3 regions of the Cedecea neteri genome follow, and region 3 is predicted to be linked to each of the others. Evidence: predicted binding sites of a transcription regulator. Region 3 holds the regulator's gene; each other region holds the start of a gene.
What was found. The regulator CRP, encoded in region 3, controls carbon source genes, mostly activating them, when cyclic AMP is high. The targets are predictions, from matches to a motif close to ATGTGANNNNNNTCACAT.
Positions count from the first base shown of each region.

Region 1: the regulator CRP is predicted to act here: its motif matches at 7,541-7,558, upstream of LH86_RS20180 (YfcZ/YiiS family protein).
Region 2: the regulator CRP is predicted to act here: its motif matches at 5,994-6,011, upstream of udp (uridine phosphorylase).

Region 1 is NZ_CP009459.1:4,329,198-4,339,167, forward strand. Features, by position in the region: gene aroC (chorismate synthase) at 1-797, opposite strand, end outside; gene prmB (50S ribosomal protein L3 N(5)-glutamine methyltransferase) at 880-1,812, opposite strand; gene smrB (endonuclease SmrB) at 1,986-2,537, shown strand; gene sixA (phosphohistidine phosphatase SixA) at 2,823-3,311, opposite strand; gene fadJ (fatty acid oxidation complex subunit alpha FadJ) at 3,492-5,657, opposite strand; gene fadI (acetyl-CoA C-acyltransferase FadI) at 5,657-6,967, opposite strand; gene LH86_RS20180 (YfcZ/YiiS family protein) at 7,146-7,430, opposite strand; gene fadL (long-chain fatty acid transporter FadL) at 7,808-9,136, shown strand; gene LH86_RS20190 (heavy metal translocating P-type ATPase) at 9,183-9,970, opposite strand, start outside.
Region 2 is NZ_CP009459.1:1,286,051-1,296,020, forward strand. Features, by position in the region: gene yigL (sugar/pyridoxal phosphate phosphatase YigL) at 1-782, shown strand, start outside; gene LH86_RS06055 (carboxylate/amino acid/amine transporter) at 894-1,793, shown strand; gene metR (HTH-type transcriptional regulator MetR) at 1,681-2,634, opposite strand; gene metE (5-methyltetrahydropteroyltriglutamate--homocysteine S-methyltransferase) at 2,752-5,013, shown strand; gene LH86_RS06070 (dienelactone hydrolase family protein) at 5,052-5,879, opposite strand; gene udp (uridine phosphorylase) at 6,134-6,895, shown strand; gene rmuC (DNA recombination protein RmuC) at 7,037-8,470, shown strand; gene ubiE (bifunctional demethylmenaquinone methyltransferase/2-methoxy-6-polyprenyl-1,4-benzoquinol methylase UbiE) at 8,562-9,332, shown strand; gene ubiJ (ubiquinone biosynthesis protein UbiJ) at 9,345-9,950, shown strand; gene ubiB (ubiquinone biosynthesis regulatory protein kinase UbiB) at 9,947-9,970, shown strand, end outside.
Region 3 is NZ_CP009459.1:715,437-725,406, forward strand. Features, by position in the region: gene LH86_RS03495 (ABC transporter ATP-binding protein) at 1-1,522, shown strand, start outside; gene LH86_RS03500 (LysE family translocator) at 1,564-2,166, opposite strand; gene LH86_RS03505 (hydrolase) at 2,227-3,243, shown strand; gene LH86_RS03510 (YheU family protein) at 3,245-3,463, shown strand; gene LH86_RS03515 (phosphoribulokinase) at 3,554-4,423, shown strand; gene LH86_RS03520 (OsmC family protein) at 4,460-4,864, opposite strand; gene crp (cAMP-activated global transcriptional regulator CRP) at 5,177-5,809, shown strand; gene LH86_RS03530 (YccS/YhfK family putative transporter) at 5,872-7,956, shown strand; gene argD (bifunctional acetylornithine/succinyldiaminopimelate transaminase) at 7,959-9,179, opposite strand; gene pabA (aminodeoxychorismate synthase component 2) at 9,269-9,832, opposite strand; gene ppiA (peptidylprolyl isomerase A) at 9,959-9,970, opposite strand, start outside.

The DNA.
Region 1 (9,970 bases), 1.0 Mb from region 3:
TGCTGAGTGATTTCGTCCCTGTTCTGGCTGCCGCGCAGATTCACCACGCCGAAGCCTTCGCCAATTTCCACGCCCTTCACCGCGTTGATGCTCATCAGCGCGTGGGCAATGTCTGCGTCCAGGCGGTCAAAGACCGGCTCACCGAGGCCCGGTGGCACGTTGTCAGCCACAACGGTCACTTTCGCGCCGATGGAGTCGCCCTCTTTTTTCAGGCCTCGCATCAGCTCATCCAGCGCTTCGATTTTATCCGGGTCCGGGCAGAAGAACGGGTTCTGCTCAACCTGATCCCAGTCTTTAATTTCCAGCGGAATATCGCCCATCTGCGTCAGGCAGCCGCGAATTTTAATGCCGAATTTCTGCTCAAGGTATTTCTTGGCAATGGCACCCGCAGCAACGCGCATAGCGGTTTCACGCGCAGAAGAACGACCGCCGCCGCGATAATCGCGCAGGCCGTATTTTTGTTCGTAGGTGTAATCCGCGTGTCCCGGACGGAACACGTCTTTGATGGCGCTGTAATCCTGGGAACGCTGATCGGTATTTTCAATCAGCAGGCCGATGCTCGTGCCGGTCGTCACGCCTTCAAACACGCCGGAGAGAATTTTGACCTGGTCAGGTTCACGACGCTGAGTGGTATAACGCGAGGTGCCAGGACGGCGACGATCGAGATCGTGCTGCAGGTCGGCTTCGGTCAGCGGGATGCCCGGCGGAACGCCGTCAACAATGCAGCCCAGCGCGATGCCGTGAGATTCACCAAATGTCGTTACGCGAAAAACCTGTCCAATACTGTTACCAGCCATCACGGCTCCTTAATCACCGTTCTCGTTATTGTGTTGTGCGCGGGAAGTAAAACGAGCCCGAAGGCTCGTCTACGTTCGGCAATTAATCTTTGTAGATACTGAAGTACTCGCGAGCGTCAATCAGCTGCGCTTTAGTCAGCATAAATACGCCGTCGCCGCCGTTGTCGAACTCAAGCCAGGTGAACGGCACCTCCGGGTACTGCTCCATCAGGTGTACCATGCTGTTCCCGACTTCACAAATCAGGATCCCACCGTCGGCCAGGTAATCCGGCGCGCAGCCAAGGATTCGACGAGCCAGCTTCAGGCCATCGCTGCCTGCCGCCAGGCCCAGCTCAGGTTCGAAGTGGTATTCGCCCGGCAGATCCGCCATGTCTTCTTCATCAACGTACGGCGGGTTCGTGACAATTACGTCGTACTGCACTTTAGGCAGATCGCGGAACAGGTCAGAGCGAATCGGCGTGACGTTATGGTCCAGACCGTGTTCGGCAATGTTCTGCTCAGCGACGGCGATAGCGTCAGGGGAAATATCAACGATATCCACTTCCGCGTTCGGGAATTCATAGGCACAGGCAATCCCGATGCAACCGCTGCCGGTGCACATATCCAGAATGTGCTGCGGCTCGTGGTCGATCATCCCGGCAAAGCGGTTATTAATCAGCTCCCCAATCGGCGAGCGCGGCACCAGTACACGTTCGTCCACGTAGAACTCGTGGCCGCAGAACCAGGCTTTGTTGGTCAGATAAGCAACAGGAATACGTTCGTTGACGCGGCGAATCACGCGCTCAACGATGCGGTGGCGCTCGCTTGGGGTCAGGCGCGCGGTGCGCATGTCTTCAGGAATATCCAGCGGCAGGTACAGACTTGGCAGAACCAGCTGAACGGCTTCATCCCATGGATTGTCGGTGCCGTGCCCATACCAGATGTTGGCGGCGCTAAAGCGGCTGACCGACCAGCGCAGCATGTCCTGAATGGTATGCAGCTCGTTTACTGCCTCATCGACGAAAATTTTATCCACGTGCCCTCCGCAGGCGACTCACGCTAGTTCAATAATAATCGGCTAGTTTGCCATGAAGGAGGCGACAAATCAGCATCCATCGACGCCGGGAGGCCGTGAAATTTGCGTTTTCTTTATTGCCGCCGGGTAAAGCAGGTAAACTGGCCGCAAAGCGAATGCGAGATGAGAGAAACATGAAAAAGAAATCACCGCTCAGTTCCGAAGATGAGGCGCTGTTTCGCGGCCTGATGGGCGGCACGAAAAAACTGGCTCAGGACACGATTGTCCACCGCCCGGTGCGCAAGAAAATAACGGAAGTGCCCGTGAAGCGTCTGCTGCAGGAGCAGGCCGATGCCAGCCACTATTTTTCCGATGAGTTCCAGCCACGCCTGGCGACCGAAGGGCCAATGCGCTACGTCCGTGAAGGTGTGAGTCATTTTGAGCTGAAAAAACTGCGCCGCGGGGATTATTCCCCGGAACTGTTTCTTGATTTGCACGGCCTGACCCAGCTTCAGGCCAAACAGGAACTGGGCGCGCTGATTGCCGCCTGTCGCCGCGAGCATGTTTTCTGTGCCTGCGTGATGCACGGCCACGGTAAACACGTTCTAAAGCAGCAAACGCCGCTCTGGCTGGCACAGCACCCGCATATTGTGGCGTTTCATCAGGCACCGAAAGAGTACGGCGGCGATGCCGCGCTGCTGGTGCTGATTGAGATTGAGGAGTGGCAGCCGCCGGAGCTGCCGTAAATTCAGCGTAAGGGATTGCCCTCACCCCGGCCCTCTCCCAGAGGGAGAGGGGGAAAACAAATCGTGAACGTAGGCTTCACCAGGAAGGGGAAAAAGACACCGGACAATCCCCTCTCCCATTTGGGAAAAACAATGCCGGACAATCCCCTCTCCCATTTGGGAAAAACAATGCCGGACGGTCCCCTCTCCCCTTTGGGGAGAGGGTTAGGGTGAGGGGAAAAATTATCCGCACCTTAAACGCAAAAAGAGCCGCTTTCGCGACTCTTTTTTTCATGCTCACAGCAATCAGATAGCCTTAGCCACCTTGAAGTTGCAAGGGCTCATCTGCCAGTTAAACACCCCTTTACCGGTATCCGGGTCCAGCGTGACGTTGGCAATGGCCGAAGTAGTAAACATCGGTGGAGCCTCTTCCGGGCAAAGCTCGGAAACCAGGTAACCCACAAGCGGCAGGTGGGAAACCACCAGCGCAGATTCAACACCTTCACTCGCCAGCGCCAGCAGGTAATCCCCCACCAGGCCCACATCACCGCAGGGCCTCAGCTCTGGCAGGATGTCTTCTTTTTCCGGGAGGTTCAGCGCTTCCCGCACCACGTCCAGGGTCTGTTCAGCTCGCAGGTAAGGGCTCACCAGAACACGTTCGATACTTGCCACTTGACCTGTTAACCAGGTCGCCATCAGACGGGATTCATCACACCCACATTGGGTTAAGGGACGAACCGAGTCGCTGGCAGCATCGAGTGCTGCGTCGCCGTGACGCATGATAAAAACTTGCATATTGCACCGCTTTTGTTAACCAGGAACGCCTGAACCCACACGCTGAAAAAAGTGGGGTTCACGGCAGCCGGGCATTGTGCCTTATCCGTACATCGAATGAAACGCTGTCTTTTACCTCAATGCTGCAAGTATAGTCAATATCTGTTTACAAAATGACCTTGCAGCGTACATTTCCCGATTTTAGCTCAGCGTTTCGTCAAGCTCCGTCACCGGCTGCGACGTCAACGCAGGCCAGAAACTAAGCTGTTGTTCAGCCATAATAATCAGCCTTTCACAGGGGCTGAACCGCTCCCCGTACTGGCTCGCTAAACGCTGTAATTTTGCCACCACATCGGCGGCCCCCAGGCTGTCCATATACCTGAACGGCCCGCCTAAAAACGGCGGAAAACCAATGCCGAAAACGCCGCCAATATCGCCATCACGTGCGCTTCTGACCACGCCTTCATCGAGGCAACGAGCGGCCTCGTTGAGCATCATCATGACGCAGCGCTCGGCTATCTGCGCCGGGGTCTGACGCCCGTTCGGCGTAACGCCTAACAGCGTGTAAATCGCTGTGTCAGGCTGTTTCTTGCTTTTACGCCCTTTTGCCGGATAAAGATAGAAACCGCGACCATTTTTTCTCCCTTTGCGATCGTCCTTCAAGATTGCATCCACGCTATCGGGCGCGGCAAAGCGATCGCCAAAGGCTTGCTGCAGAATCGGGATAATTTTCGTGCCGACGTCTATCCCAACCTCATCCAATAATTGTACCGGCCCCACCGGGAAACCGAACTTCACCAGCGCCTCGTCGATACGCTCGATCGGCTCACCTTCAGTGAGGCAGCGCAGCGCTTCATTGACATAAGGCGCAAGAATGCGGTTGACGTAAAATCCGGCGCTGTCGCCTACCACAATCGGCGTTTTGCCCTGTTTTTTCGCCAGCTGCACGGTCGTGGAAATGGTTTCCGCGCTAGTCCCTGCATGAGGAATCACTTCAACCAGCGGCATTTTGTCTACGGGGCTGAAGAAATGCAGGCCAATAACCTGCTGCGGGCGCGCTGCCTGAGCGGCAATATCGGCAATCGGCAGCGAAGAAGTATTTGAGGCAAAAACGGTGTGCGGCGCAGCATGCTGCTCCACTTCAGCCACCATTTTTTGCTTCAGCGCTAAATCTTCAAACACGGCTTCTACCACAATATCTCGCTGGCTAAAGCCGTGGTAATCGGTTCCACCAGAGATGCGTGCCAGCTCGCGTTGCCGCTCAGCAGGCTTCATATGGCGGCGACGGACTTTCTTCTCCAACAGATCCCAGCTGTATTTCAGCGCGTGGTTAATGCCTTCGTTGTTAATGTCCTTAATACGCACCGGAAGCTTGCCTTTGGTGGCCGTCACATAGGCAATCCCGCCGCCCATCAATCCGCCCCCCAGCACGCCGACAGAATTTAGTTTGCCGGGCTTCGCTTCACCGCCGTACTCTTTTTTCAACTCCGTACTGGCGAAGAACAGGCCGCGTAAGGCGGCAGATTCAGGAGACATGGCCAGCTCACCAAACGCTTTGGCTTCGGCTTCATAGCCGCTTTTGCTCCCTTGCTCCAGCCCGGTGCGGATCACCTCGATAATGCGGCGTGTTGCCGGGTAATTGCCCTGCGTCTTTTCCTCGGTCTTCTTGCTGACCATGCTGAACAAGAGCGAGCGCCCCAGCGGCCCGGCAAGCACGCGTTCTTTTACCGGCAGTTCACGCGAAGGTTTTCGCCCTTTAAGCGCCAGCTCAACGGCGGCCTCAAGCAAAATAGATTCGGGCACTACGTCATCCACCAGTCCCAGTTTCAGGGCCTGACGCGGGCGCAGCTGCTTGCCGGTCAAAATCATGTCCAGCGCATTGCTGACGCCGACCAGGCGAGGCAAACGCTGAGTGCCGCCCGAGCCCGGCAGCAGGCCCAATTGCACTTCCGGCAGGCCAAGCAGCGTTTTAGGTGAATCGGTGCAAATGCGGACGTGACAGGCAAGCGCCATCTCCAGGCCACCACCCAGGCAGGCGCCGTGAATGGCGGCCACCACCGGGATCGGCAGCGCGGCGATTTCCGCCATGATCTGCTGCCCCTGTCGCGCCAGCTCTTGTGCTTCTTGAGCTGTTTTACAGCCGCCTATCATGTTGATATCGGCCCCGGCGATAAAGTTGTCCGGTTTACCGGAGATAAATACCAGCCCCTGCACGCTCGGGTTGTCACGCAGCTTTTTAATAATGCTGTGTACCTGCGCGCCAAATTCGGCCTTCAGGGTATTCATTTTTTCGCCCGGAACGTCGATGGTCACTACGGCAACGTTATCCAGTCGGATGTGTAAATCGAATGCGCCTTGCTGTGCCATCACTCCACCTCCAGAACCATTGCCGCACCAAGCCCACCGGCCGCACACGCGGTCACGAGGCCAAAGCCTCCCCCACGGCGACGCAGTTCATGCAGCGTCTGGGTAATCATCCTTGCGCCCGTCGCCGCAAACGGATGCCCGTAGGCGATCGACCCGCCCAGCACGTTAAATTTCGCGTCATCGACTTCGCCCGTCGCGTGAGCCCGGCCCAGCACATTGCGGGCAAAGTTTTCACTGGAAAGCATTTTCAGGTTGGCTAACGTCTGCGCGGCAAAAGCTTCATGCATATCAAACAGAGTCAAATCATTCAGCGTGATCCCCGCGCGCTCGAGCGCCAGCGGCGTCGCCCACGCCGGGCCAAGCAGCATATCCTGCCAGACATCAATGGCGGTGAATGCGTAGCTGCGCAGGAAACCGAGCGGCTTGAGGCCAAGCTCTTTTGCCCGGGATTCGGTCATCAGGATCACGGCCGCAGCGCCGTCGGTCAGCGGTGTACTGTTCGCTGCGGTCACGGTGCCGTGCCTGCGGTCAAACGCTGGGCGCAGTTTTGCATAATCGGCGAGGCTTGAGCCTCTACGCACGTTGTTATCTTCGGCGAACGGCTGGCGATAGGGAGGAATAAACGCCGTCATCACTTCATCAGCCAGTTTTCCTTCCTGCCAGGCCTGAGCGGCACGCTCGTGGGAACGATGCGCCAGCGCGTCCTGCTGTTCGCGAGTGATGCCGTGAGTTTTCGCCATCTGCTCAGCGGTATCCCCCATACGCAGACCGGTAGAATATTCAGCCACGGCGGGAGGAACAGGTAACAGATCGCGAGGACGTAATTTGGAAAACAGTTTCAGCCGCTGCCCGAGCGTGCGTGCTTTATTCACGTCCACCAGCGTGCGGCCCAGCTTTTTGCTGACGCCAATAGGCAGCACGGAAGAGGAATCTGCGCCGCCTGCAATCCCGGCGCGGATTGTACCGGCCATCAAACTTTCGGCCACGTTTGCAACGGCCTGGAAACTTGTGGCACACGCACGGCTGACGCTGTAGGCATCGGTATGGACGCTCATGCCGGTCGCCAGCACAATTTCACGGGCAATGTTTGGCGCTTCCGGCATTTGTACCACCTGGCCAAATACCAGCTGCTCAATCGCTTCAGGCGGCACTTCGCTGCGGGCCATCAGCTCACTCACCACCATATTGCCGAGATCGACGGCGGGAATACCATGAAAAGCCGTGGCCTGGCGGGCAAACGGCGTACGTAAACCACTGACAATGGCAATACGATCGCCCTGGCGGGTAATCAACGGCAGTGCCTGACTCATAACGCTCCCCTGCTAAAAAAGTGAATACAGACAAAAAGTGGTCTGACCTGATCACAGTCTTAACTAAAAATTCACATTCAGCCAACTGGCTGGCGAGAAAAATGGGAGAAGCGACACGAATTATTACATAACGAAATGAACGCCCCCGCTTTACACGGGGGAATTAGAGAGGAGGAACTTAACGCAGGCCGAGCTGGAAGATCATCGTTTCGGCCTGGCAGCTAAACTGGAAATCAATATCCAGCTGCACGCCATCGGCAACTTCGGTGTAGCGCGGTGTAATCTGACAAGGTTCAGACTCAACGTCACGGGCCTTAGCCGTTAACGCAGCCAGGACTTCATCGGCTTCTGTTTTGCTAGCAAATACACGGCTGTAGGAGGCGATGCAATCTGTGTTGTCGATAATAGAACCGACATCAATGCAGCAGCAAACCGGGGTTTCATCGGCGGTATTTTTACTCATCACGCTTTCCTCTGTAATGCGGCTTAAAAAAGGAGAATGGTTAAAATAATTGTGGCTATTTTACGCCCGCCGTTGCATCGGCTCCAGTTGATAATCCTCACAAAACCGACAAGTGACGGAAATCACACTTAAAAATGATCTAAAACAAATAACATCCCCGCTTTGATGAGAAGTTCCCCCCAATTTTGCCACTCAGATCCCGTTTTCAAGATCAAACATGAAAAACTTTAGAAACAAACTTGCAACATCCTCGCTGGTCAGACCTATACTCTCGCCACTGGTCTGATTTCTCTGTACCCGATCAGTCCCTACTATTCGCGCTCCTGTTACGGTATGTAACATTGTTTGCATAAAAATAAATCAATGAGGTTTTGGTCATGAGCCAGAAAAACCTGTTTACAAAGTCAGCCCTCGCGGTTGCAGTGGCAATAGTCTCCTCCCAGGCGTACGCCGCCGGCTTTCAATTAAACGAGTTCTCTTCCTCTGGCCTTGGCCGAGCGTATTCGGGGGAAGGTGCAGTTGCGGATAATGCGGGTTCAGCAAGCCGCAACCCCGCTACCATCATGATGTTCGATCGCCCTTCTTTCTCTGCTGGCGCGATCTTCGTTGACCCGGACGTTGATATCTCTGGCCGTTCGCCGTCAGGCAAAAGCCTGGATGCGAAAAACATCGCACCAACCGCATGGGTCCCTAACCTGCACTTTGTTGCGCCGATTAACGAACAGTTTGGCTGGGGTGCCTCCGTCACCTCGAACTACGGCCTGGCCACCGAATATAATGACAGCTATGCAGCGGGCTCGATGGGCGGTACCACCGACCTGACCACCCTGAACCTGAACCTGAGCGGCGCTTACCGACTGAACAGCAACTGGAGCTTCGGCCTCGGTTTCGACGCTGTTTATGCTAAAGCGAAGATTGAGCGTTACGCAGGCGATCTGCCGCAGTTGATTGCTGGCAACCCAGCGTCTCCACTGACTCCGGCTCAACGCCAGGCTATCGGGACACTGCCGGCCGATACTCAGATTGCCCACCTGAAGGGTGATAAATGGGGCTTCGGCTGGAACGCAGGTATTCTTTATGAAATTAATAAAGACAACCGCTACGGCTTTACCTACCGTTCAGAAGTCAAAGTCGACTTTGACGGCGACTATAAGAGCAGTTTACCTGCGGCGTTTAACCCGCTGCTGTCGAACTTTGGTCTGCCTTCCGGAACCAACGGTGCAACCGTTCCTGGCTCTCTGAGTCTGCATCTGCCAGAAATGTGGGAACTGTCCGGTTATAACAAAGTGGCGCCGAAATGGGCCGTCCACTATAGCCTGACCTATACCAGCTGGAGCCAGTTCCAGGAGCTGAAGGCAACCGGCAGCAATGGCCAGACGCTGTTCTATAAAGATGAAGGCTTCAAAGATGCTTACCGCATCGCGCTGGGTACCACCTACTACATGGACGACAACTGGACGTTCCGTACCGGTATCGCGTTCGATGACAGCCCGGTTCCGGCTGATAAGCGCTCTATCTCCATTCCAGACCAGGATCGCCTGTGGCTGAGCGCCGGTACCACCTATGCGTTTAACAAAGACGCTTCTGTGGACGTCGGCGTTTCCTACATGCACGGTCAGAAAGTCAATATCGAAGAAGGCCCATACACCTTCAAATCTGAAGGTAAAGCCTGGCTGTACGGCGCTAACTTTAACTACGCGTTCTAAGTTACAGCCCCAAAAAGTAAAGCGTCTTCTGATGAAGGCGCTTTTTTTATGCCTGCTCGCTCAGCTTCTCTTCAAACCGCAGTAACCTTCCCGCGTTGCCGAGCACCAGCAGCGTGCTGAGGTTATGCAGCAGCGCGGCGATAACGGCACCTGATGCTCCCAGCCAGCCAAAAGCCGCCATCGCAACAATGGCCAGCGTCCAGCCCAGGCCGATAAACACGTTGACCTGCAAAGTCCGGCGACAGCGGCGGCTCAGCCGCACGCAGGTGCCCAGGCGACGAAGATCGCTGCCAATCAGCACAATATCCGCCGAAGACATCGCGATATCGGACCCACCAGCCCCCATTGCCACACCCACCACGCCAGCCTTTAATGCCAGCGAATCATTGATACCATCGCCGATAACCATAGGCCGATAGCCGCTGTCGATTTGTCGTTTCACCTGTGCCAGCTTATCCGCGGGCAGCGCCCCGGCCACCACGTCGGTAATCCCCACCTGGTGCGCAATCCGGTCGGCAACCGACTGGCGATCGCCGGTCAGTAAAAGCTGTCGGTTTAGCCCAAGATCGCGCAGCTCGGCCATCGCCGTGGCTGCCTCGTCACGCAGACTATCGGCCAGCAGCAGCCAGCCAAGAAAACGGCCATCCAGCGCCAGCCCGACAATCGGGCCATCGTGTTCAGGGGCTTCAGGTAAGTCGGTCAACGTGGCGGCCAACAGTTCACGCCTGCCAAGCACAGCTTCTCCCTGCGCTGTAGAGGCAGAAACGCCTAACCCCTGATGCTCACGCACGTTGTCGAGGGGCAGCCAGACTTCCCGCGAAACAATCTCGCTCA
Region 2 (9,970 bases), 570 kb from region 3:
TAGATGGCACCTTGCTGTCTCCCGATCATTTCCTCTCCGCTTACGCGAAAGAAACGTTAAAACTGCTCACCGCCGAAGGCGTTAACTTTGTTTTTGCGACCGGCCGACACCATATCGACGTGGCGCAAATTCGCGACAACCTTGAGATCAAGGCGTACATGATCACCTCGAACGGCGCTCGCGTGCATGACACTGAGGGTAATCTGTTCTTCTCCCACGATCTCGACCACGACATCGCCCAGGATCTGTTTGGCGTGGTGCATAACAACCCGGATATCGTAACCAACGTCTACAAAGGCGACGAGTGGTTTATGAACCGCCACCGCCCGGAAGAGATGAAATATTTCCAGGAAGCCAAATTCAGCTACACCCTGTTTGAACCGGGCCTGCTGGAAGCCGACGGCGTCAGCAAAGTATTCTTTACCTGCGACGATCACGACACGCTGTTGCCGCTGGAACAGGCGATCAACGCCCGCTGGGGTGACCGCGTTAACGTCAGCTTTTCGACACTGACTTGCCTGGAAGTGATGGCGGGCGGTGTCTCCAAAGGGCACGCGCTGGAAGCCGTCTCGAAAGCGATGGGTTACAGCCTGAAGGATTGCATTGCCTTTGGCGACGGCATGAACGACGCCGAGATGCTGAGCATGGCGGGCAAGGGCTGCATCATGGGCAACGCCCATCAGCGTCTGAAAGATCTGCTGCCTGAGCTGGAAGTGATTGGCACCAACGGCGATAACGCCGTGCCGCACTATCTGCGCAAACTGTTCCTCAAAGCTGAGTGATCGGTAAATGACGAGTGGTTTATTAATAACCACTCGTCAACTAAATAGTTAAGCCAATGTAGCATCCTCTCAGTACAATGGCGCAATCTTGTTCGTTGTGGATTGCTCATTGTGCCATTACTCATCATTACCACGATTCTGTGGGCCTTCTCGTTTAGCCTGATTGGGGAATACCTTGCCGGGCATGTGGACAGCTATTTCTCGGTGCTGATGCGCGTTGGTCTGGCGGCGCTGGTGTTTCTGCCGTTCCTGCGTTTTAAAGGCTATCCGCTTAAAACCTTGCTGCTGTACATGCTGGTGGGGGCGCTACAGCTGGGCGTGATGTACCTCTTCAGCTTCCGCGCTTACCTCTATCTCACGGTATCCGAATTCCTGCTTTTCACGGTAATGACGCCGCTGTACGTCACGCTGATCTACGACTTACTGAGCGGCAATAAACTGCGCTGGGGTTACGCGCTGAGTGCGGTACTGGCGGTGATTGGCGCGGCGATTATTCGTTACGACAAAGTGAGCGATCACTTCTGGATCGGCCTGCTGCTGGTGCAGGGGGCGAACATCTGCTTCGCCATCGGTATGGTGGGCTACAAGCGCCTGATGGAAACGCACCCGATGCCGCAGCACTGCGCGTTTTCGTGGTTCTATCTGGGGGCGTTTATTGTCGCCGTTGTGGCCTGGTTTGCGCTTGGCAATCCGCAGAAACTCCCCACCACGACGCTACAGTGGGGGATTTTGGTCTGGCTTGGCGTGGTTGCTTCCGGGCTGGGCTATTTTATGTGGAACTATGGCGCAACTCAGGTGGACGCCGGCACGCTTGGTATCATGAACAACGTGCACGTCCCGGCCGGGCTGCTGGTGAATCTTGCCATCTGGCAGGAGCAGCCCCACTGGCCGAGCTTTATTATTGGGGGAACGGTGATAATGGCCTCGCTGTGGGTACATCGCCGATGGGTCGCTCCGCGTTCTTCACAAACGGTAAATGGTCGCAGGCATGCTGGCGCGTCGAGCGAATAAACGCTTCGGTCACCGGCTGACGCTGTTCTCCGTCACGTACCGCGGCGTAGAGCCGACTCCATAAACCTTCACCCAGGGTTCTGGTGACAATCAGGCCCTGGTGCTCAAAGCTTTCCACCACCCAATGCGGCAGGGCGGCAATCCCCATCCGTGCCGACACCATCTGAATCAGCAGCAGCGTGTTATCCACGTTTTTCAGTGAGGGGCTAACCCCTGCGGGCTGCAGGAAATGACGCCAGATATCCATGCGCTCACGCTGCACCGGATAGATAAGCAGCGTTTCAAGCGTTAAGTCCTCAGGTTCAATGCTCTCTTTCTTCGCCAGTGGGTGGTCGGTCGCCATCACCAGTCGCACTTCAAAATCAAACATCGGCGAATAATGTAGCCCGCTCCGCGGCAAAATATCGGAAGTCAGAACGATATCCAGCTCGCCCTGCTGCAGCGCAGGCTGCGGATCAAACGTCACGCCGGATTTAAAGTCCATCTCCACCTGCGGCCAGTGCTGGCGGAAATTCTCCAGCGCAGGCGTCAGCCACTGAATACAGCTGTGGCATTCAATCGCAATGCGTAACCGGGTCTGATGCGGCTCATTGCAGGCCTGCAGGGCACGGCCAATTTGTGGCAACACTTGTTCCGCCAGCTGCAGCAGGATCTCCCCTTGCGGCGTAAAGCGAAGTGGCTGACTTTTACGGATAAACAGGCGGAAGCCGAGCCGCTGCTCCAGATCGCTGAACTGGTGAGAGAGGGCCGACTGAGTCTGATGCAGGGCGGCGGCAGCGGCGGCCAGCGAACCGCTGTGTCGTAACGCTTGCAGCGTCCGCAGGTGTTTAATCTCGATCATGAAAGTCCTTCACTTCGGCATGAACAAATTGCGCTTGAGGATTATACAGTACCTGCTGATTATAGAAGTGTAAACATCTGGATGGCTAAATACATCGCACCGAATAGAGGAAAGACCATGACAATCCATAATCACACCCTGGGGTTCCCTCGCGTCGGCCTTAAGCGCGAGTTGAAAAAAGCACAGGAAAGCTACTGGGCAGGGAATACCTCCCGCGAAGAATTACTGGCGGTTGGCCGCGAACTGCGTGCCCGCCACTGGGACCAACAAAAACAAGCTGGCGTCGAATTACTGCCGGTAGGCGATTTCGCCTGGTACGACCATGTTCTGACCACCAGCCTGTTGCTCGGTAATGTGCCGGCTCGTCATCAGAACAAAGACGGCAGCGTCGATATCGATACGCTGTTTCGCATCGGTCGTGGCCGGGCACCAACCGGCGAGCCTGCCGCCGCCGCAGAAATGACCAAATGGTTCAATACCAACTACCACTACATGGTGCCGGAATTTACTAAGGGGCAGCAGTTCAAACTGACCTGGGCGCAGTTGCTGGAAGAAGTCGACGAGGCGCTTGCGCTGGGCCACAAGGTGAAACCTGTCCTGCTTGGGCCAGTGACTTACCTGTGGCTGGGCAAAGTGAAAGGTGAACCGTTTGATCGCCTGGGCCTGTTGAAAGATATTTTGCCGGTCTACCAGCAGGTGCTGGCCGAATTGGCGAAGCGTGGCGTTGAGTGGGTACAAATCGATGAGCCTGCGCTGGTGCTGGAGCTGCCAAAAGCATGGCTGGAAGCCTTCAAACTCGCTTACGACGCGCTGACCGGCCAGGTGAAGCTGCTGCTTACCACCTACTTCGAAGGCGTGGGGCCAAACCTGAACACCATCACCGCACTGCCGGTGCAGGGTCTGCACGTTGATTTTGTGCATGGCAAAGATGACGTGAATGACATCCATAAGAAACTGCCTGCAAACTGGCTACTCTCTGCGGGGGTTATCAATGGTCGTAACGTCTGGCGTGCCGATCTAACGGAGAAATATGCTCAGTTAAAAGATCTGGTGGGTAAACGTGAGCTATGGGTGGCATCTTCCTGTTCCCTGCTGCACAGTCCCATTGATCTGAGCGTAGAAACTCGCCTGGATGCCGAAGTGAAAAGCTGGTTTGCTTTTGCCCTGCAGAAGTGTGCCGAGTTGTCTCTGCTGACTGAAGCGTTAAACAGCGGGAATACCGCAAAAATTGCTGAATGGAGCGCACCGATTCTGGCTCGTCGTCAGTCCAAACGTGTGCACAATGCCGCTGTCAGCGAGCGTCTGGCTAAAATTACCGTTCAGGACAGCCAGCGCCAGAATGCTTACACTGCCCGTGCGGCGGCACAACGTGAACGCTTCAACCTGCCTGCCTGGCCAACGACGACCATCGGATCCTTCCCACAAACAACTGAAATTCGCGGCCTGCGCCTGGACTTCAAAAAGGGAAAACTGGACGCCAACAACTATCGGACCGGTATCGCCGAACATATTAAACAGGCGATTGCTGAGCAGGAACGTCTGGGCCTGGATGTGCTGGTGCACGGCGAAGCCGAGCGTAACGACATGGTTGAGTATTTCGGCGAGCATCTGGACGGCTTCGTCTTTACTCAAAACGGCTGGGTGCAGAGCTACGGCTCTCGCTGCGTGAAGCCCCCGATTGTTATCGGTGATATCAGTCGCCCGGAGCCGATCACCGTTGAGTGGGCCAAATACGCGCAGTCCCTGACCGACAAACCAGTTAAAGGCATGCTGACCGGCCCGGTGACGATTCTTTGCTGGTCCTTCCCGCGTGAAGATGTTTCCCGCGAGACTATCGCGAAGCAGATTGCGCTGGCCTTGCGTGATGAAGTAGCGGATCTGGAAGCCGCAGGTATCGGTATCATCCAGATTGATGAACCCGCTCTGCGAGAAGGTTTACCGCTTCGCCAGTCTGACTGGCAGGCTTATCTGGAGTGGGGCGTGGAAGCCTTCCGTCTGAACGCCGCCGTGGTGCGAGATGACACCCAAATCCACACCCACATGTGCTACTGCGAGTTCAACGACATCATGGACTCCATTGCGGCGCTGGATGCGGACGTGATCACCATCGAAACTTCCCGTTCCGATATGGATCTGCTGGAGGCGTTTAAAGAGTTTGAATACCCGAATGAAATCGGGCCTGGCGTGTACGACATCCACTCTCCAAACGTTCCGGATGTGCAATGGATTGAAGCCCTGCTCAAGAAAGCGGCGGAATCCGTTCCGGCAGAGCGCCTGTGGGTTAACCCGGACTGCGGCCTGAAAACCCGTGGCTGGCCGGAAACCCGTGCGGCGCTGGCTAACATGGTGCAAGCGGCGCAGAATCTGCGCACCGCTTGATGCCAGGCACAAAGGGGGCTTATTAGCCCCCTTTCTTATTACTTTCTCACGCCGTAGCGTTTAAACCACTCGAGCATCCTTTCCCAGCCATCTTTGGCCGACTCTTCATGGTAGCTCGGGCGATAATCTGCGTTAAAAGCATGTCCGGCTTCCGGGTAAACAATGATTTCCGCCCTGGCATTGGCCGCTCTTAGTGCCTGGCGCATGGTCTCAACGCTTTCCTGAGAGATCCCGGTATCCTGGCCACCATACAGGCCTAGCACTGGCGCATTAAGATTGACGGCGATATCTACCGGGTGATGGTGAGAATTCAACGTTTTCTCACCCGTCAGCTTGCCGTACCAGGCGACGGCCGCTTTGAGCTGTGGATTGTGCGCCGCATAAAGCCAGGCAATTCGCCCGCCCCAGCAAAAACCGGTTACCAGCAGGCGATGCACGTCGCCACCGTTGCGTGACGCCCAGCTGGCCACATGATCAAGATCGCCCAGCACCTGATTGTCCGGTACTTTTGAGACCAGGCCACTTAACAACGTGGGGATATCGGCGAAGTCACCCGGTTCTCCCTGGCGAAAATAAAGCTCCGGGGCGATGGCCAGATAGCCTTCAAGCGCCAGCCGACGGCAAATATCTCGGATATGTTCGTGAACGCCAAAAATCTCCTGAATGACAATAACGACCGGCAGCGGGCCATCGGCATTTTTGGGTCTGGCGTGGTAAGCCGGCATATTGTCGCCCTGGCTTGGAATAGACGTTTCCCCAGAAAGAATAGCGTCGTCCGGCGTTAGCAAAGCAGTGGGGGCGATGGGTGAGGCCGCCGGTGCGAAGCCTTCGCCCGGTGTGTTATGTGTTGTTTGCTTTTGTTTCATGGTTTTCTCCGAACCAGCATTAGCGCAGTGTGATAACTATAGCCAGGATTAGTAGCAAATCTGGCGGGCAAAAAACGCCGTCAAAGTTCAAAAAATAGCCCGATCGACACTTAATTGTGATGCTGATCGCATGTGAATATACAAATAATGTAATTTGTTTCATTCAAAGTGAGCGTCATCACGAAATTATGCTCAGGGGTTCTGTAAAGTGTCGCTTTGCTTCTCCTGAAACCTACTCAACAGAGGAGTCTGTTATGTCCAAGTCTGATGTTTTCCATCTCGGCCTCACTAAAAATGACCTGCAAGGGGCTACGCTTGCCATCGTCCCTGGCGATCCTGAGCGTGTGGAAAAAATCGCCGCGCTGATGGACAAGCCGGTTAAGCTGGCTTCCCACCGTGAATTCACTTCCTGGCGTGCTGAACTCGACGGCAAGCCGGTGATCATCTGTTCTACTGGTATCGGCGGCCCATCTACCTCTATTGCTGTTGAAGAACTGGCGCAGCTTGGCATCCGTACTTTCCTGCGCGTCGGGACGACCGGGGCGATTCAGCCGAACATCAACGTGGGCGATGTGCTCGTGACCACCGCATCCGTTCGCCTTGATGGTGCCAGCCTGCACTTCGCGCCAATGGAATACCCGGCTGTGGCAGACTTCGCATGTACTACTGCGCTGGTTGAAGCGGCAAAAGCCGTGGGCGCGACGACCCACATCGGCGTGACCGCATCCTCCGACACCTTCTACCCTGGGCAGGAGCGTTACGATACGCTGTCCGGCCGCGTGGTGAGCCGCTTCAAAGGCTCAATGAAAGAGTGGCAGGAAATGGGCGTGATGAACTATGAAATGGAATCTGCCACGCTGCTGACCATGTGTTCCAGCCAGGGCCTGCGTGCGGGTATGGTTGCCGGGGTCATTGTGAACCGTACTCAGCAAGAGATTCCTAATGCTGAGACGATGAAGAAAACGGAAAGCCACGCGGTGAAAATCGTGGTCGAGGCGGCGCGTCGCCTGCTGTAGTTTTGCTTTTCCGTTCATAAGGCCGGCGCTCGCCGGCTTTTTTTATGCTTTGCGCACTCCCTTCCGGAAAATCCCTTTTCATCTGGACATTTATACAGCAGAATTTTATTTTGCCGATGTTGATATTGTTTTGGGGGATGCATGGATATTTCACTGTTGTTTGGGCTGGGCATCGGGCTGGTGGGCTTGCTGACCGGCTGGCTTATTGCCAGTCTGCGGGCGGCGCAGCGGCTGGCGGCTTTGCATGGAGAACAGCGTGAAATCTACGGCGAGCTTACAGCCGCGCGGCAGGAGCTTCAGCAAAACCAGCACTGGCGGGAAGAGTGCGACCAGCTTAACCGTGAAGTCCGTGCCCAAATGGAAATCAACAGTGGGCAGGAAGCAGATATTCGCGAGCTGACCACATTGCTCGAGCAAACCCGACTCAATGCCGAAGATAAGCATCGCCAGATGCTTAACAGTGAACAACGGCTGAACGAACAGTTTGAGAATCTGGCCCACCGTATTTTTGAGCAAAGCGGGCGAAAGGTTGAAGAGCAGAACCGCCAAAGCCTGAACGTGCTGCTTTCCCCACTTCGTGAACAGCTAGATGGCTTCCGGCGCCAGGTTCAGGAGAGTTTTGGTCAGGAAGCCCGTGAACGGCATACGCTGACGCATGAAATCCGCAATCTGCAGCAGCTCAATGCACAAATGGCGCAAGAGGCGCTCAACCTCACCAAAGCGCTAAAGGGCGACAACAAAACCCAGGGTAACTGGGGGGAAGTGGTGTTAACTCGGGTACTGGAAGCGTCTGGCCTGCGTGAAGGCCATGAATATCAGACTCAGGTAAACATCCAGCTTGAAAACAACAGTCGTATGCAGCCGGATGTTATCGTTCGCCTGCCGCAGGGCAAAGACGTTGTTATTGATGCAAAAATGACGCTGGTAGCCTATGAGCGCTACTTCAATGGTGAAGATGAACTCACGCGTGAAAGTGCACTGAATGAGCACATCGCCGCTGTCCGCAGCCATATTCGCCTGCTGGGGCGCAAAGATTACCAACAACTGCCGGGGCTACGTTCTCTGGACTACGTGTTGATGTTTATTCCCGTTGAGCCCGCTTTCCTGCTGGCTATCGACAGGCAGCCTGAACTGATTAGCGAAGCGCTGAAAAATAATATTATGCTGGTGAGCCCGACGACGCTGCTGGTGGCGCTGCGCACTATTGCCAATCTGTGGCGCTATGAACATCAAAGCCGCAATGCCCAGCAAATCGCCGACAGGGCGGGGCGCCTGTACGATAAAATGCGACTGTTCGTGGATGATATGTCTGCGATTGGGCAAAGCCTCGATAAGGCGCAGGATAACTACCGGCAGGCGATGAAAAAACTTTCATCCGGGCGTGGGAATATTCTGGTTCAGGCGGATGCGTTTCGCGGTCTTGGCGTAGAAGTCAAACGCGAGATGAATCCGGATCTGGTCGAACGAGCCCGTCAGGAAGATGAGGATGATTCGGCTAGACTGGGTCGTGAGGGCGAAGAACCTGAGGCTGAATTCGATACTTTGTCTTCATCGCGCACGGGTGAAGAGCGTTAAACTGAGGCTGAGTAGCACGGTTGAATCATAGGGCTTTCACGCCCATTCTGTTACACTTCCCGAACACTTTCTTTATTAAGCAGGCATTGAGATGGTTGATGAATCCAAGGAGTCCGGATCCCAGGAAACAACGCACTTTGGCTTCCGTACCGTAGCTAAAGAGCAAAAGGTCGATATGGTGGCGAACGTGTTCCACTCTGTTGCGGCGAAATACGACGTAATGAACGACCTGATGTCTTTTGGTATCCACAGGTTGTGGAAACGCTACACCATAGATTGTAGCGGTGTGCGTCGTGGCCAGCGCGTGCTGGATCTTGCGGGCGGTACGGGCGATCTGACGGCGAAATTCTCTCGTCTCGTTGGTGAGACCGGTGAAGTCGTATTGGCCGATATTAACGATTCAATGCTGAAAATGGGTCGCGAAAAGCTGCGCAATATCGGCATCGTGGGGAACGTCAGATACGTGCAGGCTAACGCCGAAGCGTTGCCATTCCCGGACAACACCTTTGACTGCATCACCATCTCCTTTGGCCTGCGTAACGTCACGGATAAAGACGCTGCATTGCGCTCTATGTTCCGTGTGCTCAAACCTGGTGGCCGCCTGCTGGTGCTTGAGTTCTCCAAACCGGCTTTCGAGCCACTGAACAAAGCCTATGACGCTTATTCCTTCCACATTTTGCCGCGCATCGGTGAAATGGTGGCTCAGGACGGCGAAAGCTATCGTTACCTGGCAGAATCCATTCGCATGCACCCGGACCAGGAAACGCTGAAAGGCATGATGGAAGAAGCCGGGTTTGAAAACACCACCTACTACAATATGACCGGTGGGATTGTCGCCCTGCACCGTGGCTATAAATTCTAACAGGGAGCCGCGATGCCATTTATGTCGCTGATGACTGCCGGAATCGAAGGTGTGCTGAACACCTTCCTCTGGCGCGATCGTAGCCTGAAATCCGCACGTCAACGCCTGCAGGGCAAGACGTTGCGCGTTAACCTGAAAGAATTTTCAGCGCCGTTGGTACTGGTGTTCAGTGAACAACAGCTGGACGTCTTGAGTCAGTGGGAAGGTGAGGCAGATTGTAGCGTCACAACCCATATCGGCGTGCTGCCGAAACTGCGCGATCGCCAGCAACTCACCGCTCTGATTCGCAGCGGTGAACTTGACGTGGCGGGTGACATTCAGGTTGTACAAAATCTGGCATCGTTGATGGATCTCGCGGAGTTTGACCCTGCGGAACTGCTGGCTCCGTATATAGGCGATATTGCCTCCGAAGGTATCAGTAAGTTTGCGCGTCATGGCGGAAAGCTGCTGAAGAAAGGATTGATCCGCAATCAGCAGTATCTGGGGGAAGCGCTCACTGAAGAGTGGCGTGTTGCGCCGGGTTCGCTGGAAGTGGCCTGGTTCTCAGAGGAAACCGAAGCGCTGGCACGCTTGGTGGACGCACTCAGCAAACGGCTGGATAAGCTGGAGGGCAAATGACGCCAGGAGAAATTCGCCGC
Region 3 (9,970 bases):
TGCCTCCAGCCTGCTGCACGGCCTGGGCTTCAGTAATGAGCAGTTGGAACGCCCGGTAAGCGATTTCTCGGGCGGTTGGCGCATGCGCCTTAACCTTGCCCAGGCGCTGATTTGCCGTTCCGACCTGCTGTTGCTCGATGAACCGACCAACCACCTCGATCTGGACGCGGTCATCTGGCTGGAACGCTGGCTGAAAAACTACCAGGGTACCCTGATTCTTATCTCTCACGACCGGGATTTCCTGGATCCTGTTGTCGATAAAATTATCCACATCGAACAGGAAAATATGTTCGAGTACACCGGCAACTATTCGTCGTTTGAGATCCAGCGCGCAACTCGCCTGTCTCAACAGCAGTCGATGTACGAAAGCCAGCAGCAAAAAGTGGCCCACCTGCAAAGCTTTATCGATCGCTTTAAAGCTAAAGCGTCCAAAGCCAAGCAGGCGCAGAGCCGCGTGAAAATGCTGGAGCGCATGGAGCTGATTGCCCCGGCCCACGTCGATAACCCATTTCACTTCAGCTTCCGTGCGCCAGAAAACCTGCCCAATCCGCTGCTGCGTATGGAAAAGGTCAGCGCAGGCTACGGCGAGCGGGTGATCCTCAACTCCATCAAGCTGAACCTTGTCCCTGGTTCTCGTATTGGTCTGCTGGGCCGAAACGGGGCGGGTAAATCCACGTTAATCAAACTGCTGGCCGGTGAATTACAGCCGCTGCAGGGTGACATTGGCCTCGCCAAAGGCATCAAGCTCGGCTACTTCGCCCAGCATCAGCTGGAATATCTGCGCGCCGATGAATCGCCGCTTCAGCATCTGGCTCGTATTGCCCCACGCGAGCTGGAACAGCAGTTACGTGATTATTTAGGCGGCTTTGGTTTCCAGGGCGATAAAGTTACGGAGCAAACGGCTCGTTTCTCCGGCGGTGAAAAAGCCAGGCTGGTGCTGGCGCTGATTGTCTGGCAGCGCCCTAACCTGCTGCTGCTCGATGAACCGACGAACCACCTCGATCTCGACATGCGCCAGGCGCTGACCGAAGCGCTAATCGACTTTGAGGGTGCTCTGGTTGTGGTTTCGCACGACCGCCACCTGCTACGCTCCACCACGGACGATCTCTACCTGGTGCATGACGGCAAAGTGGAAGCTTTCGATGGCGACCTCGAGGATTACCAGCAGTGGTTGAGCGACCTGCAAAAACAGGAAAATCAGCCCGCTGAATCAGCGAAGGATAACGCCAACAGCGCCCAGGCTCGCAAGGACCAGAAACGTCGTGAGGCCGAACTTCGCACCCAAACTCAGCCGCTGCGCAAGCAAATTACCCAGCTCGAAAAGCAGATGGAAAAGCTGAACGCTCAGCTCGCAGAAGTTGAAGAGAAGCTGGCTGACAGCGCTATCTACGACCAGAGCCGTAAAGCCGAGATGAACGAATGTTTGCAAACGCAGGTAAAAGTGAAGTCGGCGCTGGAAGAGTGCGAGATGGAATGGCTGGATATTCAGGAACAGCTTGAACAGATGCTACAGGGCGACTAAACGCTAATGTTTCCCTCTCCTCGCAGGGAGAGGGTTTGCCCTCAGCGCCAGATAAGCAGTACGCAGGCGGCGGTTAACACGCCCATGCTGACGTTGAAAATAGCCCAGGAACGACGGCTACGCAGGAACAGGCCAATCAGGCTGCCAAAAGCTATCCAGATAACCCCGGCCACAATGTTGACCAGCGCAATCCCTACGCTAATCATCGCCACGGAATGCAGATAGTCTGCGCCCGCAAGGCTAAAACTGGCTACCGCGCCCAGCGCCATCAGCCAGGCTTTAGGGTTAATCACCTGCAGCAGGCCGCCCTGCCAGAAAGGTACCGGAGACGGCGGGGCCGCATCCGTTTCCAGGCGCTCGTATTTCGCGGTGCCAATTTTCCAGGCCAGCCACAAAAGGTAAACGCTCCCGGCAATCTTCAGGATAAGGTGCAGGGCGGGGTAAAGCAGGATTAAGCTGCCTACGCCGAAGGCAACAAGCACTAAAATGCACTGCATCCCGAGCATAATGCCAATCATCAGCGGCAGGCTGCGGAAGAAACCGTAATTCGCCCCGGACGCGGTAAGTAGCGTATTATTAGGGCCAGGTGTGATGGCGGCGACCCAGAGAAAGCCCAGCATCGAAAGAAAAAGCGTTAAGTCCATGAATTGGGTGCTCCACACCCGAAGAATAATTAGCGAACTAAACGAAACTAACAGTGTGATATGGCCAGTACAAGTCCTTTAGAATTGAATATTCATCATGATGAAGGTGACGATTTCCGCCCGATGCGCGGACTCAGTAACCCGCATCTGCAAACCATGATCCCACGTTTGATTCGTCGTCGAATCAATTTCAAACCCCACTGGCAGCGTCTGGATATGCCGGACGGGGATTTTGTCGATCTTGCGTGGAGCGAAGATCCGCAAACTGCCATGCACAAACCACGCTTAGTCGTGTTTCACGGACTGGAAGGCAGCCTCCACAGCCCCTACGCCCACGGCATGATAGAAGCGGCGAAAAAACGCGGTTGGCTGGGCGTGGTGATGCATTTTCGCGGCTGCAGCGGCGTGCCAAACCGCAAAGAACGCATTTACCACTCCGGGGAAACGGAAGACGGCACCTACTTCCTCGAATGGTTGAATCAGCGCTACGGTGAAGTCCCAACAGCCGCCGTTGGCTTCTCGCTGGGCGGGAACATGCTCGCCTGCCTGATGGCAAAACAGGGCGCGGCCTGCACGCTGAAAGCCGGCGTGATTGTCTCCGCCCCGCTGATGCTGGAGCAGTGTTGCTACCACATGGAGCAGGGCTTCTCGCGCGTCTATCAGCATTACCTGCTGAATCTGCTGAAGAAAAATGCCGCCCGTAAGCTGAAGAGCTACCCTGGCTCGCTGCCTATCGACCTCCGCAAGCTGAAAAGCCTGCGCCGCATTCGCGAGTTCGATGATTTAATTACCTCGAAGATCCATGGCTTTGCCGACGCGCTGGACTACTATCGCCAGTGCAGCGCCATGCCGCTGTTGCCGGAAATTGCCGCTCCGACGCTGATTATCCATGCCAAAGACGACCCTTTTATGGATCACCACGTCATCCCGGATCGCGAAACGCTGCCGCCCAATATCCATTACCAGCTCACGACTTACGGCGGCCACGTTGGCTTTGTCGGCGGGACTCTGCTGCGCCCACAGATGTGGCTTGAGCAGCGTATTCCCGACTGGCTAACCCGCTTCCTGGACCACTAAAATGATCATTCCCTGGCAAGATCTCGCCCCTGAAACGCTCGACAATTTGATTGAATCTTTTGTATTACGGGAAGGCACCGATTATGGTGAGCAGGAGCGCTCGTTGACGCAAAAAGTCGCCGACGTGAAGCGCCAGTTACAAAGCGGCGAGGCCGTGCTGGTTTGGTCTGAACTCCATGAAACGGTGAACATTATGCCGCGCGGGCAGTTTCGCGGCTGACCGCTAACTGGCAGGGTGATCTATACTGGCTGAAAAGTATAACAAGCAGTTACAGACCTCTTTTCCGATCCCTCACGGAGTTTTCACCCTATGTCAGCCAAACACCCGGTTATTGCGGTCACAGGTTCCAGCGGCGCCGGCACCACCACCACCAGCCTCGCTTTCCGCAAGATTTTCCAGCAGCTCAACCTGCGCGCCGCCGAAGTTGAAGGCGACAGTTTCCACCGTTATACCCGCCCGGAAATGGACATGGCTATCCGCAAAGCACGCGATGCTGGCCGCCATATTAGCTACTTTGGGCCGGACGCCAACGACTTCGGGTTACTGGAACGAACCTTTATCGAATACGGCCAGACCGGAAAAGGGCAATCGCGTAAATACCTGCATACCTATGATGAAGCCGTACCGTGGAACCAGGTGCCGGGCACTTTTACCCCGTGGCAACCGCTCCCCGAACCCACCGACGTCCTGTTTTACGAAGGTCTGCACGGCGGCGTGGTCACCCCTCAGCATAACGTCGCCGACTGCGTCGATTTACTGGTAGGCGTGGTGCCCATCGTTAACCTGGAATGGATTCAGAAACTGGTGCGCGATACCAGCGAACGCGGCCATTCACGGGAAGCGGTGATGGATTCCGTGGTGCGTTCCATGGACGATTACATCAACTTCATTACGCCGCAGTTTTCACGTACCCATATCAACTTCCAGCGCGTTCCAACGGTGGATACCTCTAACCCATTTGCCGCGCGAGCTATTCCGTCGCTGGACGAAAGCTTCGTGGTCATTCACTTCCGTGGGCTGGATGACATCGACTTCCCTTATCTGCTGGCGATGTTGCAGGGGTCATTTATCTCCCACATCAATACATTGGTGGTGCCGGGCGGAAAAATGGGGCTGGCGATGGAGCTGATCATGGCCCCGCTGGTGCAGCGGCTGGCGGAAGGCAGGAAAATTGCCTGATGGCGTAAGGGCGGTCTCGATACCGCCCTTTTCACTTTATGCTTCAATAATTTCGTAGCTGTGGCTAATCTCTGCGGCTTTCTCGAGCATCAACGTCACCGAGCAATATTTCTCTGCAGTCAGCTCAACGGCGCGGGCAACGGCACTCTCTTTCAGCTCTTTCCCGGTTACAACAAAATGCAAATGGATGCGGGTAAACAGACGTGGCGCTTCTTCACGACGTTCAGAAGTCAGTTTCACCTCACAATCCGTCACGTCATGGCGGCCTTTTTGCAGAATCGACACCACGTCAATTGAGCTACAACCGCCCGCGGCCATCAGCAGCATTTCCATCGGGCTTGGCGCTTTATCCCCGGAGTTACCGTCCATCAAAATTTGGTGGCCAGAAGCGGATTCTCCGAGGAAGGTCATGCCCTCTACCCATTTAACACGTGCCTGCATTTTACCTACTCCCGTAATAAAATTTTCTTTCAGATTACGCGTCTACGTGAAAACTGGCAACGTAAGGCGATCCAAGTCATGCTGAAACGAGACAATACAAGACACTTACCAAAAGCTATGCTAAAACAATCCGGATGCTGCTGCGATACAGAGACGTTTATGCCGTAAGCAGAGGAAACGACTAATTACAGGCAGCAGGGCGAACCTGCACGCCAGCTCCCAGGGCTTGGGAAAATTTCACGATTGCAACGCCAGACAAGAGGTCCCATGTCTTGTCTTTGGTAGCCAGTTTATAACAGAGGATAACCGCGCATGGTGCTTGGCAAACCACAAACAGACCCGACTCTCGAATGGTTCTTGTCTCATTGCCACATTCATAAGTATCCGTCGAAGAGCACGCTGATTCACCAGGGTGAAAAGGCGGAGACGCTGTACTACATCGTCAAAGGCTCCGTAGCTGTTCTGATTAAAGATGAAGAAGGCAAGGAGATGATCCTTTCTTATCTGAATCAGGGTGATTTCATTGGTGAATTAGGTTTATTCGAAGAAGGCCAGGAACGCAGTGCCTGGGTTCGTGCCAAGACCGCCTGTGAAGTAGCTGAAATTTCCTATAAAAAATTCCGTCAGCTAATTCAGGTCAACCCGGACATCCTGATGCGTCTTTCTTCCCAGATGGCACGCCGCCTGCAGGTGACTTCTGAGAAAGTCGGCAACCTCGCGTTCCTCGACGTGACTGGCCGTATCGCTCAGACGCTGCTTAACCTGGCTAAACAGCCGGATGCCATGACCCACCCGGACGGGATGCAAATCAAGATCACCCGCCAGGAAATCGGTCAGATCGTGGGCTGCTCCCGCGAAACCGTTGGCCGTATTCTGAAAATGCTGGAAGATCAGAATCTCATTTCTGCCCACGGTAAAACGATCGTCGTTTACGGCACCCGTTAATTAGCCCTTATAAAGGCGTGTCGCTTCGGTAACACGCCTTTTTTGTCTCTACAATTCAGGCTATGTGGAAGAGATTAATTTACCACCCGGAAGTTAACTACGCGCTTAGGCAAACGCTTGTGCTGTGTCTTCCCGTGGCTATCGGCCTGTTGCTTGGCAGCCTGCAAAACGGCCTGCTCTTCTCGTTAGTTCCCGCCTGCTGCAACATTGCCGGGCTGGACACGCCACACAAACGCTTTTTCAAACGTTTGATTATTGGCGGCAGCCTGTTCGCCCTCAGCAGCCTTATCCTGCAGCTTCTGCTGCTTTACACCCACATCCCTCTGCCTGCGATATTGATCGTCATGGCTCTGCTGCTCGGCGTGACGGCGGAAATCAGTTCACTTCACGCTCGCCTGCTGCCCGCATCGCTGATCGCCGCTATTTTTACGCTCAGCATGGCCGGAAATATGCCGATCTGGAAACCAATGGTGCTCTATATCTTCGGCACCATCTGGTACGGCGCCTTCAACTGGTTCTGGTTCCGGCTATGGCGTGAACAGCCGCTCAGGGAGTCGCTCAGCCTGCTTTACCGCCAGCTGGCAGATTACTGCGAAGCAAAATACAGCCTGCTAACCCAGCATACCGACCCGGAAAAAGCGCTGCCCCCATTGCTGGCCCGCCAGCAAAAAGCCGTCGACCTGATCACCACCTGCTACCAGCAGCTGCATATGCTGTCGGCCAACCAGCAAAACGGCTACAAGCGCCTGTTACGCGCTTTCCAGGTTGCGCTGGATCTGCAGGAACACATTTCGGTAAGCCTGCACCAGCCTGAAGAGGTGCAAAAACTGGTCGAGCAAAGCCATGCGGAAGCTGTGATCCGCTGGAATGCCCAAACCATCGCCGCGCGTCTGCGCGTGCTGGCAGACGATATTCTTTATCACCGCTATCCAACGCGCTTTACCATGGACAAGCAGATCGACGCGCTGGAAAAAATCGCCCGACAGAACCCGGATAATCCGGTAGGGCAATTTTGCCATTACCACTTCAGCCGCATTGCCCGGGTACTGAAAACTCAGCGGCCGCTGTACGTAAGAGATTTAATGGAAGACCGTGAGCGCCGTCTGCCGTTTTTCCCGGCCCTGAAAAGCTATCTCTCGTTCAAATCCTCTGCTTTGCGCAGCTCCGCGCGTTTAGGCGTGATGCTGACCATTGCCAGCCTGCTGGGCTCCTTCTTACACCTGCCAAAGCCTTACTGGATCCTGATGACGGTGATGTTCGTGACGCAAAACGGCTACGGTGCAACACGGGTGCGCATCGTTCACAGGGCGGCAGGCACCATGGCAGGGTTGTGTATCGCCGGTATCACCCTGCACTTCCACGTCCCGGACAGCTACACCCTGCTGGCGATGTTAATGATTACGCTGGTTAGCTACCTGTTCATCCGCAAAAGCTACGGCTGGGCCACCATTGGTTTTACCGTCACCGCGGTATATACCCTGCAGCTCATCACTCTCAGCGCCGAAAGTTACATCATTCCCCGGCTCATAGACACCCTACTCGGCTGCCTGATTGCCTTTGGCGGCATGATCTGGCTGTGGCCGCAGTGGCAAACCGGCCTGCTGCGTCAGAACGCCCACGACGCACTGGAGGCGGATCAGGATGCTATTAGGCTGATACTAAGCAACGATCCGGAGCCCACGCCGCTGGCCTGGCAACGTATGCGAGTCAATCAGGCGCACAACGCGCTTTTCAACTCGCTCAATCAGGCGATGCAGGAGCCAGGCTTTAACTCCCACTACCTGGCCGACATGAAATTGTGGGTAACCCACAGCCAGTTCATCGTCGAGCATATCAACGCCATGACCACCCTGGCGCGCGAACACAACATGCTGACGCCAGACCTGGCGCAGAAGTACCTGCAGTCTTGTGAAATTGGATTACAGCGCTGCCAGCAAAGGCTAGAGTATGACGGGCCTGGCGGGTCAAACGACGCGAATATTCTGGAACCGGACACGCTGCCCACGGGGCCGTTAAGCACCATGGAGCAGCATTTACAGCGGATTATTGGCCACCTGAACACCATGCATACCATCTCCTCGGTAGCCTGGCGCCAGCGGCCTCATCATGGGATCTGGCTGAGCCGCCGTCTGCGGCGCTCGAGTTAGTTTTAAGCCGCCACCACGTGGGCAACCGCTCTGGCGAAGCGCTGCATCCCTTCCAGGATATCCGCATCCTCGACAATAAGCGAAGGTGCGAAACGCATGACGTCCGGCCCGGCGTTCAACACCATCACACCTTCAGCTGCGGCAGCGTAAAGAAACTCGCGGGCGCGTCCTTTGTACTTCTCGTTAAGCTCTGCACCAATCAACAGCCCCATGCCGCGAATGTCGCTGAACAGATCGAACTGTGCGTTTATCTTTTGCAGTTGCTCAACGAAAAGCTGACGTTTGGCCGCTACGCCCTTAAGGACTTCCGGCGTGTTGATGATATCGAAAGCAGCCCCGGCCACCGCACACGCCAGCGGGTTACCGCCGTAGGTAGAGCCGTGACTGCCTACATGGAACGCGGAGGCAATTTCATTGGTGGTCAGCATTGCGCTCACCGGGAAACCACCACCGAGCGCTTTGGCGCTGGTCAAAATATCAGGCGTGACGCCGTAGTTGATATAAGCGAAAAGCTCGCCCGTGCGGCCCATGCCGGACTGCACTTCATCGAAGACCAGCAGCGCCTGGTGCTCATCACACAAATCGCGCAGCCCCTGCAGGAATTCCGGCGTCGCGGCGGTCACCCCGCCCTCGCCCTGAATCGGCTCCACCACCACCGCGCAGGTATGATCGTCCATTACCGCTTTCACCGCCGCGAGGTCGTTATACGGCACATGAATAATATCGGCAGGTTTCGGGCCGAAGCCGTCGGAGTATTTAGCCTGCCCACCCACGGAAACGGTGAACAGCGAACGTCCGTGAAACGCATTGTAGAAGGCGATGATTTTGCTTTTGTACGGGCTATGGCGAGTCGAAGCATAATAGCGGGCCAGCTTAAAGGCCGTTTCGTTGGCTTCCGTACCGGAGTTCATGAAGACGACGCGCTCGGCAAAAGTGGCATCAATCAGCTTACGGGCAAGCTTCAGGGCAGGCTCATTGGTAAAGACGTTGCTGGTGTGCCACAGGGTTTCGCCCTGGGTTTTCAGCGCTTCCACCAGCGCGGGGTGGCAATGCCCCAGCGCGGTGACGGCGATCCCCCCGGCAAAGTCCACGTACTCCTTCCCGGCGGTGTCCCACACGCGACTGCCTTTGCCTTTCACTGGAATAAATTCTGCTGGTGCATAAATCGGCAGAATCACTTCATCGAAAGTTGCCCGCGTAACCGCTGATTGTTCAGTTGCCATTTATTCCCCACCCGTTTTTATGCGTTAGATATTAATGAAAATATAATCACGAAATATGCATAAAAAACCAAACACAGGCAAGTGACAATTCATCTCTGGAGGAAATTCGCCAGCAGCGCATGCCCCTGCTCGCTGAGAATACTTTCCGGGTGGAACTGCACGCCCTCAAGATCCAACGAACGGTGACGGATGCCCATAATTTCTTGCTTATCCGTCCACGCCGTAACCTCGAAGCAGTCAGGCAGGGTATCGGGATCGATGAGCAACGAATGATAGCGCGTCACGGTCAGCGGATTATTCAACCCACGGAATACGCCGCCGCCGTTATGGCTGATGGCGGAGGTTTTGCCATGCATCACCTGTTCGGCCCGTACGATAGTCGCCCCAAAGGCCTGCGCAATGGCCTGATGTCCGAGGCAAACGCCAAGAATCGGTAACTGCCCGGCAAAGTGATTAATGACGGCAAGGGAAATACCCGCCTCGGTCGGGGTACAAGGACCCGGAGAGATCACCAGCTTGTCCGGGGTCAGGTGCTCAATATCGTCCAGCCCAATTTCATCGTTACGCTTAACCAACACCTCCTCACCCAGTTCGCAAAAATACTGGTAGAGGTTCCAGGTGAAGGAATCATAGTTGTCGATAAGCAGTAACATGGCAGCTCCAGGGCAAAAAAAGAACGCGCTATTCTAGTCGCTTTCCAACGCCTGGCTCACCACTTATTGACATTATCTGCTTCAGGAAAGGAACAGCGCGGGCGATTGAGGCCCGCGCAGAAATACTTAAGGCAGGAC